Thermoleptolyngbya sichuanensis A183: one gene and its partner. The protein of the gene in region 2 interacts with the protein of the main gene of each other region in a pairwise test. Links are inferred from orthologs where the notes say so. Each region holds a gene or a part of one and is shown on either strand. Other genes may lie near its edges.

Region 1 (6,608 bases), 2.6 Mb from region 2 along the record:
ACATCCCAGGTCGGCGCTATGCCCTAGCGTGGATGCCCGTGTTTCCTGAGAAGGAGTGTTTCTATTTGTAACCTAGTGCGCGTGACGCTAGTTCCGGATTTATTCCTGGATGGCAGTAGGCTCACGGATCTCTGGCGGGTTGGCGTAGTCGGCCATGCACCTGCAATGCACTCGCAATGCACTTGCAATGTACTTGCAATGTACTTGCAATTTACGTACCAGCAATGTGCGTACTCGCAATGTACTGAGCAAAACGAGAATGCATTCCCAAGCATGGCGATCGCCCCGCCCAGAGGTCTTTTTTTGCCATTTTCTCGAACCGCTCGAACAGAATCGGCCCAACCCGCCCTACAGCCGCTGCAACAGGTCTAGCCCGTGGGTGTCGGTGCCGCAGGTATGCAGCAGACCCAGGCGATCGCCCAGTTGCCTCACTTCTTCGGTCTGGCGGGGGCTGGGCTGCCACGGCGAGGGGTTGTTGTAGGCATAGTAGGTTTCGATGCCGTCAATCCCCAGGTCGGCGGCAGCGGGGATCAACTCGTGGGGCGATCGCTTATATCGTGCCGGGTGGGCCAGCACCGCCAGCCCGCCTGCCCGGTGAACCGCAGCAATGACCCGCCCGGCCTGTCGAGCGTCGCCGTCTACCGACTGCCCCTGCTGATAGACGTGCAAGTTTGGATGCGCCGGGTCAAAGGCATAGCAGAGGATATGCACCTCGTCCGCCAGCAGTTCCGCCGTAACCTCCATGCCCGCCCACAACCGGGGCAGAGGCCTAGACGCAGGATTCTCCGCCTCGTCTACCCACGCTGACTGGAGACTGCTCAGCCACCGCTGCGCTCGAACATAGCCGCCCGTGGAATGGTGATCCGTAATCGCTAGGCCGGAGAGTCCAATGGCGATCGCCTGCTCCATGAGCTGCTCCGGCTGGAGTTTGCCATCCGAGCAAACCGTGTGCATATGAAAGTTGTAAAACCGGGGACAGCTTTCGGCTGTAATCGTTTGAAACACCTGCCGCAGCGATGCAGCATCCTGTGCCCCTGAGGACTGAGCATTCACCCCTTGGGTGAGACTAACCGCCATAGTCTGCGCTTCATGATGTTTTACATCCGCAATTCTAGGGTTTCTGCAAACTTATTGCCAACCAAGAAGCGCTTGGAATGGGGGCAAACCGTTTTGTATCGCGCTATTTGCTCCCTACCTGTTCAATCTTACGGTGGCCCTTAATCCAGCGGATGCCTTGGGGATGGTTGCGTTGGCGAGCTTATGTACTAATACGGGCGATCGCGCTAGGATGGACAAGCGTTGCAAATCGTTCTCAGCAGATTCTCTGAATCGCTCCGGTGAATCAGCCGTGCGCCCGTCCAGGAGCGGTAGAATATTAAGAATGGTTTCGCCTGTGGTTTCGCCTGCCAGCCCCAGCCCCTATGCCTCAACGTGCCGACACTGCCAAGCGCCGGAAAAAAGTCGATTCTTTGGGCGAGTCTGCGAATGGGCACGCTCCGAATCCTCAAGACCTGTCTGAATCGGGCAAACTGACGGCAATTCGAGAAGGGATCGCTTCGGAAATCGCCCAACCCGGCTCGGCTGCTAATCCCCAAAACACAATCCGGATTCGCGGCGCTCGTCAGCATAATCTGAAGAACGTGGATTTGGACTTGCCGCGCGATCGCCTGATTGTGTTTACGGGCGTGTCGGGGTCGGGCAAGTCGTCGCTCGCCTTTGACACGATCTTTGCCGAGGGGCAGCGCCGCTACGTAGAGTCCCTCAGCGCCTACGCCCGTCAGTTTCTCGGCCAGGTAGACAAGCCCGATGTAGACGCGATCGAGGGCCTCAGCCCCGCCATCTCCATTGACCAGAAATCCACCTCCCACAACCCGCGCTCCACGGTGGGAACCGTCACGGAAATTTACGACTATCTGCGGCTGCTCTATGGGCGGGCGGGAGAGCCGCATTGCCCCCAGTGCGATCGCTCCATCGCGCCGCAAACCATCGACCAGATGGTGGATCAAGTGATGACCCTGCCTGACCGCACCAAGTTTCAGATTCTCGCGCCCGTGGTGCGCGGCAAAAAGGGGACGCACAAGAAACTGCTGTCGGGGCTGGCGGCGGAGGGCTTTGTGCGAGTGCGCGTCGATGGCGAAGTGCGCGAACTGAGCGACAACATCGAACTCGACAAAAACCAGTTCCACAACATTGAAATCGTCGTCGATCGCCTGATTAAAAAGAACAACATTCAGGAACGCTTGGTGGACTCGCTTTCGACCTGCCTGAAACGGTCAGAGGGCATCGCCATCATCGACGCGACGCTGCCGGACGTGGATGACGTCGTGCAGTTTCCGACCAAGCCTGACCTGCAACTGCCCGTGCTGCCGGGGATGGCGGCGGAACCAGCGGGGCGCTATGGCGTGGATTTGGAACAAAACGCGCCCAAAAACCAGCTAGAACTGCTGTTTTCCGAAAACTTTGCTTGCCCGGAACACGGCGCGGTCATGGAGGAACTGTCGCCCCGCCTGTTTTCCTTCAACTCGCCCTACGGAGCCTGTCCCCATTGCCACGGGCTGGGGTCGCTGCGGACTTTCTCGGCGGAACTGGTCGTTCCTGACCCAAGCCTGCCTGTGTATGCGGCGATCGCCCCCTGGTCAGAGCGCGACAACACCTACTACTTCTCGCTGCTCTACAGCGTCGGACAGGCGTTTGGCTTTGAAATCCAGACCCCCTGGGAAAAGCTGACCCCCGACCAGCAGCACGTCATCCTGCACGGCAGCGACGAGAAGATCTACATCGAGTCGGACTCGCGCTATCGAGACACCAAGGGCTATTACCGCAAGTATGAGGGCGTGCTACCCATGCTCGATCGCCAGTATCGAGAGTCCACATCGGAGCAGTTCAAGCAAAAGCTGGAGCAATACCTGATCGACCAGCCCTGCGAAGTGTGTGGGGGCGATCGCCTCAAGCCAGAAGCCCTAGCCGTCCGCCTGGGGCAATATCGCCTGAAAGATCTGGCCAGCGTCTCGATTCGCGAATGCCTCAACCGGGTTAACCAGATGCAGCTAACGCCCCGGCAGGCACAGATCGGCGACCTGGCGCTGAAGGAGATCCGGGCGCGGCTGCAATTTTTGCTGGATGTAGGGCTGGACTATCTGACGCTGGATCGCACGGCAATGACCCTTTCCGGCGGCGAGGCCCAGCGCATCCGCCTGGCCACACAAATCGGCTCTGGCCTGACAGGCGTGCTGTACGTCCTGGACGAACCCAGCATTGGGCTACACCAGCGCGATAACGATCGCCTCTTGCACACGCTCAACCGCCTGCGAGACCTGGGCAATACGCTAATCGTGGTGGAGCATGACGAAGACACCATCCGCGCCGCCGATTACCTAGTGGACATTGGGCCCGGCGCAGGCGTTCATGGCGGCAACATCGTGGCCCACGGCTCGCTGCAAAACCTGCTGGAGGCAGAGGACTCGCTGACGGGTGCGTACCTGTCTGGGCGGCGCGTCATTCAAACGCCTGCGGAACGCCGCAAGGGCAATAGCCGCAGCCTCAAAATCCGCAATGCCCGCCGCAATAACCTGAAAAATCTGGATGTCGATATTCCGCTCGGAAAATTCGTCTGCGTTACGGGTGTCTCTGGCTCTGGCAAATCAACGCTGATTAACGAACTGCTCTATCCCGCGCTGCAACATCACTTTGGGCGTAAAGTCCCCCAGCCCAAGGAAATGGCGGAAATGCAGGGACTTGCCGCCCTCGACAAGGCGATTGTCATTGACCAATCGCCCATTGGCCGCACGCCCCGCTCCAACCCTGCCACCTACACGGGTGTATTTGACGTAATCCGCGACCTGTTTGCCGAAACGATTGAGGCCAAGGCGCGGGGCTATAAGGCGGGACAGTTTTCCTTCAACGTCAAGGGCGGGCGCTGCGAGGCCTGCGGCGGGCAGGGCGTAAACGTGATCGAAATGAACTTCCTGCCGGATGTGTACGTGCAGTGTGAGGTGTGTAAGGGGGCCCGCTATAACCGGGAGACCCTGCAAGTGAAATACAAGGGCAAGTCGATTTCCGACGTGCTGAACATGACGGCAGAGGAGGCGCTGGAATACTTCGAGAATATTCCCAAAGCGTCGGCGAAGCTGCAAACGATGGTGGACGTGGGGCTGGGCTATGTGCGGCTGGGGCAGACCGCGCCGACGCTCTCTGGCGGTGAGGCGCAGCGGCTGAAGCTGGCGACGGAACTCTCGCGCCGCGCCACGGGCAAGACGCTGTACCTGATCGACGAACCGACGACCGGACTTTCGTTCTACGACGTGCATAAGCTGCTGGACGTGCTGCAACGCCTGACGGACATGGGCAATACGGTGCTGGTCATCGAACACAATCTGGATGTGATCCGTTGCTGCGACTGGGTGATTGACCTGGGCCCCGAAGGGGGCGATCGCGGCGGGCAGATCATCGCCGTGGGCACACCGGAGCAAGTTGCTGAAGTCCCTGAATCCTATACCGGGCAATATCTCAAGAAAGTGCTGGCTCAGCATCCCCCCGCGAAGTGAGCGCTCCGGCGAGAATCTGGTGTGATTGCCTGGTTGCTTACTTTTCAGATTGCTTACTTTTTAGATTGCTTACTTTTCGGTTGCTTACTTTTCGGTTGCAATAATATGCAGATCAATGTGCTGATGATGGATGTGCTTCATCAGCTTTTGGGTAAAGGAGCCTTTGAGCAGGCGTTTCCAGGTGGGCTGCTGGCTTTCGCCGATGACGATTTGGGTGATGTGGTATTCGGCGGCAATCTGGGCGATCGCCTGCGGAACGTTTTGTTTATCGATTCGCAAAAACGTTCCGTCAAACTCGCGACACAGGTTCTCGCAGGTTTCGATCAGAAATTCGCACTGCCCTCGATCTTCGCGCTGCGCCTTCTGCTGCTGTGCAATCGAGTCCCGCCTCTGCCCCGCCTCTGCCCTCGACGGCTGGGTTGACTCAGCGCGAACTGGAGATTCTCTCGCTAATGTCTAAGGGAAAGAATAATCAGGAAATTGCGGGTACGCTTTACATCACACCAGGAACCGTGCGCGTCCATGTTCACTCGATCTTGCAAAAGCTAGAAGTGCGCGATCGCACTCAAGCCGTATTAGCCGCGATTCAACAACACCTGGTCTAATGCAAAATCGCGGGTACAAGGTTAGTTCTGTTACTCCACGGTTCTGTTACTCTGCGGCTCTGTTACTCTACGAATTTCAGCACCTTGACCTGCGGTTCTGGAAGTTCGGCATACTGCGTCGCCTTTTGCTCAAGTTTGGAAAGCTGCCCCAGGGCGAGGCTACAGGGCATTCCATATTTGGCCTGGACGCGATCGCTGGCAATGTGCAGCGCGGTGCGCGATCGCTCCAAAAAGTCTGCCAAAGGATAAACCTGATCTGGGGTAAAGTAGTCCTTAATGACCAGGGACGGCGAATAGCAAAGCTCCTGGGAGCCGTCTGGCCACTCAATCTGAAAACGAAGCTCTGGCATTGGTGAAGGGTCAGGGGTGAGAAGGGGGAAATTTGGAGACTGGGCTGAAGCGGCCGGTCGAGCGATCGAGCTAGGCATTCAGCGTCTCTCCTATCGTACTCGTACCGCATTCATCTGCTTTTATCTGTATCGCGGAGTTCAGGACACAGATAAAGTACCCGCCTCGAAACACTTCAGCTTCCCCGAATCCACTCTGTTACGCCGCCGGGTTTGTCGATGAGCGTGATGCCCTGGGCTTTTAGCTCGTCTCGAATGCGATCGCCCTCAGCCCAGTTTTTCGCCTGTTTTGCCGCCGCCCGCTGCTGCACCCGCGCTTCGATTTCTGCATCGCTGAGTCCATCGGGTTCCGGTGCTGCGTCTGGCGAAACGGTCAGCCCCAGCACCTCTGCCAGCGCCACCAGCGTTTGCCACTGGGCTTTCAGTGCGGCGGGTTCTGCCAGGGTTTTGCCGTCGTGGGTGAGGCGGTTGCCCTCTTTTTGCAACTCTTTGGCCAGTTCAAACAGCACCGCCAGCGCCACGGGCGTATTCAGGTCGTCGTCCATCGCCGCCTGAAACCGTTGCACTGCCTCACTTTCAGCAGAAATTTTCATCGTTGCTGGGTCGCCAGAGTCCGCCCCAATCTCAGCCGCAAAGCCCAGCGCTGCGCCGTGTCGATAGCCAAACCGCAGACCCTCCGTCAGCGTGTCCCAGGCGTTTTGGGCAGAGGCGATCGCCTCTTCGGTAAAGTCAATCGGCTTGCGATACTGCGCTTGCAGCACAAACAGCCGCAGCACCATCGGGTCAAAGCCGCTCTCTAGCATCTGGCGAATCGTGGTGAAGTTGCCCAGCGATTTGGACATTTTTTCGCCACTGATATTCACAAAGCCGTTGTGCAGCCAGAAGCGCGACAGGGGCTTGGCCAGCGCCGCCTCCGACTGGGCGATCTCGTTTTCATGGTGCGGAAAGATTAGGTCTTGCCCGCCCGTGTGGATGTCGATGCTGTCGCCCAGTTCCTCGCGCACCATCACCGAGCATTCGATATGCCAGCCGGGTCGTCCCTTGCCCCAGGGCGAATCCCACTCCGGCTCACCGGGCTTTGCCGCCTTCCACAGGGCAAAATCTAGAGGATG
Region 2 (4,410 bases):
TCAGCCCCGCCAAAAACAGCCCAATCCACCACAGCCGTCCCATCGCTCCGACTCCCAGGAAGTGTTTCTTCCCAACGATAGCTCAGGCGCTAGCGGAGTTGGAGGGCAGAGTTAAGAAACGCAACTGAGAAGCTTTCGCTTTAATTCGCTCTAAATTACTTCAAGTCTGGGGTTCAGGATTAGCAGCCATTGCAAGCCGGAGGTGCCATCATCAAAGCGCAAGACTCAGCGAAAATGAGAAGTAAGTCCAAAACCCAGACGATTTCTCCACGCTCCCCACTGTCACCAGATCTCGCCCTATGACATCTTCTCCTTTGTTGCCGGATCGTATTGCTCCAGCCCTTGCAGCAAACCTGACGTACATCAAGCTCGATCGCGCCAAGCTTGCAGATTTTTGCCAGAAGCACCGCATTCGTAAACTCTCGCTATTTGGCTCCATCCTGCGCGACGACTTTGATCCAGATCGCAGCGATGTCGATTTCCTAGTGGAATTTTTGCCAGAAGCTCGCATTGGATATTTTGAAATCGTTCGTATCGAAAATGAGCTATCTACCATGATTGGTAGAAAAGCGGATCTCAGAACACCTCAGGAACTCAGCCGTTATTTTCGGCAAGAAGTAATTGATGAAGCTGTTACTCAATATGCGCGAACATGACCAAAATTGACGATACAACTCGCCTGCAACATATGCTGGACTATTCCAGAAAAGCCTGCGAATTTACACAGGGTAAAACTCAAGCTGATTTGGAGTCAAACGAAGTGCTAACACTGGCAATCGTTCGGCTGATTGAAATTGTTGGCGAAGCCGCAGCAAACGTATCTCCAGAGCGTCGGGAAGAGTTTCAAGATATTCCCTGGAGTGAAATTATAGGCATGAGAAATCGCGTCGTTCATGCCTACTTCGATGTCAACTTTAATATTGTTTGGAATACAGTGACCTACAATTTGCCATCGCTTATTGCTCAGCTCGAAGCCTCTCTCGAATAAGCAGGGTATTGAGCCATATAGCGGCTAGTTCTCTACGTGCAATTCTGCGTGAACTTGGCAGCTAGATAGGCCAGGGTTGCTTCAAAGCTGCCCCTATTCCCAGTCTCTAAACAATTCGCTTTTCCAGATATTGCCCAATCATCTGCTGTTCGCCTTCGCGGGTAATGATGGTCTGGCGGGTGCGGTAGAGTTGCCCGATGAGCTTGATTTCCTCCTCGAAGGAGGAGCCTTTGTATTCGGTGCGGAGGCAGAGGGTTTGGGGGTTGGTGAAGTAGTAGAGCGCGGTGACAGGCTTGGTGGTGGCAAAGCCGCGATCGCGGTACAGTAGACTTCCCATTGCGCCGAAGAGGGTAGAGCCTCTGGACTGGGTGCGTCCTGATAGCGCCTCGGCACTATTCCAGACGACCTCCGTGCCGCAGGTGAGGCAGGTGTCATCTTCCAGTTTGTGCAGGCGGGCGAGGTGGCGCAGTTCGTCGCAGCCCTGGGACAAAAAGCGGACTTGAATCTGGCTGACCATTTCCTTGGTTTCGCCGTCGGGCAGGGTGTAGTAGCGCCGCTCAGAGCGCCATTCGCCAGCAGACTGCTGAAAGAATTCGGCAATTTGGGAATCGCCTGCGGTTGTGGTCAAAGAAGGCTGAAACGTCACCGAACTGTCCTCACACTCGCAACTAAGGTTAACAAAGTAAATGGGGAAACCTGCACTTTTGTCAATTCATGCTTGCGTTTCTGTAATTCTTTTTAATATAACCCAGAGGGTGGGATTTTAGGGCCCCCTGGATGGGTAATTATTCTCAGCGATCGCCCAGATATATTGTTCCCATCTAACCCCGAAAAGGGTCAAATCCGGCATGATGTAAGAGGGCTGCTTGTTCTCAGCAATTTAACAACGGGTATGTCATCGTTCAACATTCAGGCACCGTTTGAGCCAAAGGGCGACCAACCAAGGGCGATCGCTCAACTCACCGACTACGTGCAGCAGGGACACCGCTACCAAACCCTGCTGGGTGCAACGGGCACGGGCAAAACCCACAGCATCGCTCGTGTGATTCAGAACGTGGGCAAGCCGACGCTGGTGCTGGCCCACAACAAAACGCTGGCGGCGCAGTTGTGCAATGAGCTGCGGGAGTTTTTCCCTGACAACGCAGTGGAATATTTCATTAGCTATTACGATTATTACCAGCCGGAAGCCTATATTCCGGTGACGGATACTTACATTGCCAAAACCGCGTCGATTAACGAAGAAATCGACATGCTGCGCCATTCTGCAACGCGATCGCTGTTTGAGCGCAAAGACGTGATCGTAGTGGCCTCCATTAGCTGCATTTACGGACTGGGAATTCCGGCAGAGTATTTGAACGCATCGGTTCGCTTTGCCGTGGGCATGGAGACGGATCAGCGGCAGATCTTGCGCGATCTCTCCACCGTGCAATATGAGCGCAATGACCTGGACGTGGGGCGGGGCCGATTCCGGGTCAAAGGCGATGTCCTGGAGATTGGCCCGGCCTATGAAGATCGAATCATTCGGATTGAGTTTTTTGGGGACGAAATCGATGCCATTCGCTATATCGATCCGATTACGGGTGCGACGCTGCAAAGCATGGAATCGGTGAACATTTACCCTGCCAAACACTTTGTCACGCCGGAGGATCGGCTGGAGGCGGCCTGCATTGCCATTCAGGATGAACTCAAGGAGCGGCTGGCGGAATTGGAAAGCGAAAATAAGTTATTGGAAGCCCAGCGGCTAGAGCAGCGCACCCGCTACGACTTGGAAATGCTGCGGGAAGTGGGCTATTGCAACGGCGTGGAAAACTATGCGCGACACTTGGCAGGTCGCCCGGCCGGGTCGCCGCCGGAGTGTTTGCTGGACTATTTCCCCAAGGACTGGCTGCTGGTGATTGACGAATCGCACGTTACGCTGCCGCAGTTGAAGGGCATGTATAACGGCGATCGCGCTCGCAAAACCGTCCTGATCGAACATGGGTTTCGTCTGCCCAGCGCTGCCGACAACCGCCCCCTTAAGGACGAAGAATTCTGGCAAAAAGTGAATCAGTGCATTTTCGTATCAGCCACACCGGGCGACTGGGAGTTGCAGGTGTCGGATGGCGTATTTGAAACAACGGGCGAAGGCAAAGACGCATCGAGTGTTTACCTTCGCGGAACCGGGCGGGTGGTGGAGCAGGTAATTCGCCCGACGGGGGTGCTTGATCCAGAAATTTTTGTGCGGCCGACGGATGGGCAGATCGATGACCTGCTGGGCGAGGTGCGCGATCGCGTGGAAAAAGGCGAGTGCACGCTGGTCACCACGCTGACCAAACGCATGGCCGAAGACCTGACTGAATATTTGCAAGAGCGTGGTATTCGGGTGCGCTATTTGCATTCCGAGATCAATTCCATCGAGCGGATCGAGATCCTGCAAGATTTGCGTCAGGGGGCGTTCGATGTGCTAGTTGGCGTGAACCTGCTGCGGGAGGGATTAGACTTGCCAGAAGTGTCGCTGGTGGCGATTTTGGACGCAGATAAGGAAGGGTTTTTGCGGGCAGAGCGATCGCTCATTCAGACCATTGGCCGGGCAGCGCGGCACGTCCGGGGACAGGCCATTCTCTACGCCGACAACCTCACCGACAGCATGGCCCGAGCCATCGAGGAAACCGAGCGCCGCCGCCAGATCCAGATGGAATACAACGAGAAACACGGCATTACGCCGCAGCCGATCGTTCGTCGCCAAAACAATGCGATTCTGCAATTTCTGGAAGTGTCGCGCCGAGTCAGCGCCCACGAACTGGAGGAAATGATCGACCAATCGGAGGATCTGCCCCTGGAAAATATTCCCGACCTGATCGTGAAGCTGGAAGCCGAAATGAAGGAAGCCGCGAAGAAGCTAGAGTTTGAAGAGGCTGCTAAAATGCGCGACAAGATTAAGCAATTGCGCGATCGCCTCACGGGTCGTCGCTAGTCCTCAAGTGTAATCAGTTTAAGGTTCAATTTTAATGTCCAGATAAACAATGTCTAGATAAACAATGTCCAAATAAACAATATCCAAATAAACAATATCCAAATAAACGACCAAACCTGGTTCAAAGCGGGGGTATCCCACTTTTGTAACCCTCACCCTACAGCCCTCTCTCAAAGCGGGAGAGGGACTTCCAATCCGGCTCTCCTTCTCCTGCTCTGGGAGAAGGGGCTGGGGGATGAGGGCAAACTTGCAGCCCTGGGATGCGCCCGTTCAAAGCCGACTCACAAAAGCCTTATCACAATTGCTTGAGAGTCGTCTCTTCACTTTGTCAGTTGAAAGTGAGATCTAGATTCCAAAGTGGTTCGTAGACCCATTCGCAACCCGATTCGCCACTCTATTCACACCCACCTCACACCCACGTCACGCCCATGATCGGACAGTCGAGGTCGTCACAATCCGGAGGTTCTCG

The links. Proteins that work in one complex are often made in the same cells at the same time.
Region 1: the proteins of uvrB (region 2) and uvrA interact in binary tests that used the Escherichia coli proteins (3 or more experiments, as listed by UniProt). The link is inferred for Thermoleptolyngbya sichuanensis A183 from one-to-one orthologs.

Annotation. Positions count from the first base shown.
Region 1 is NZ_CP053661.1:1,689,310-1,695,917, reverse strand. The notes cover bases 1,070-4,744. They hold uvrA (excinuclease ABC subunit UvrA), read left to right. Parts: upstream 1,070-1,421; coding sequence 1,422-4,544; downstream 4,545-4,744. Other genes in these bases: HPC62_RS07160 (universal stress protein), read right to left, coding at 4,629-4,744; HPC62_RS07170 (PHP domain-containing protein), read right to left, coding at 1,070-1,077. Also shown: more of HPC62_RS07170, read right to left, coding at 349-1,069; more of HPC62_RS07160, read right to left, coding at 4,745-4,922; HPC62_RS07150 (MSMEG_0570 family nitrogen starvation response protein), read right to left, coding at 5,212-5,499; cysS (cysteine--tRNA ligase), read right to left, coding at 5,673-6,608. UniProt on the Escherichia coli protein: The UvrABC repair system catalyzes the recognition and processing of DNA lesions. UvrA is an ATPase and a DNA-binding protein. A damage recognition complex composed of 2 UvrA and 2 UvrB subunits scans DNA for abnormalities.
Region 2 is NZ_CP053661.1:4,255,078-4,259,487, forward strand. Bases 1,497-4,410 are described here. They hold uvrB (excinuclease ABC subunit UvrB), read left to right. Parts: upstream 1,497-1,880; coding sequence 1,881-3,941; downstream 3,942-4,410. Other genes in these bases: HPC62_RS17740 (phycobiliprotein lyase), read right to left, coding at 1,497-1,634; HPC62_RS17750 (glycosyltransferase family 2 protein), read left to right, coding at 4,370-4,410. In the rest of the region: HPC62_RS17725 (S8 family peptidase), read right to left, coding at 1-43; HPC62_RS17730 (nucleotidyltransferase family protein), read left to right, coding at 300-656; HPC62_RS17735 (HepT-like ribonuclease domain-containing protein), read left to right, coding at 653-988; more of HPC62_RS17740, read right to left, coding at 1,095-1,496. UniProt on the Escherichia coli protein: The UvrABC repair system catalyzes the recognition and processing of DNA lesions. A damage recognition complex composed of 2 UvrA and 2 UvrB subunits scans DNA for abnormalities.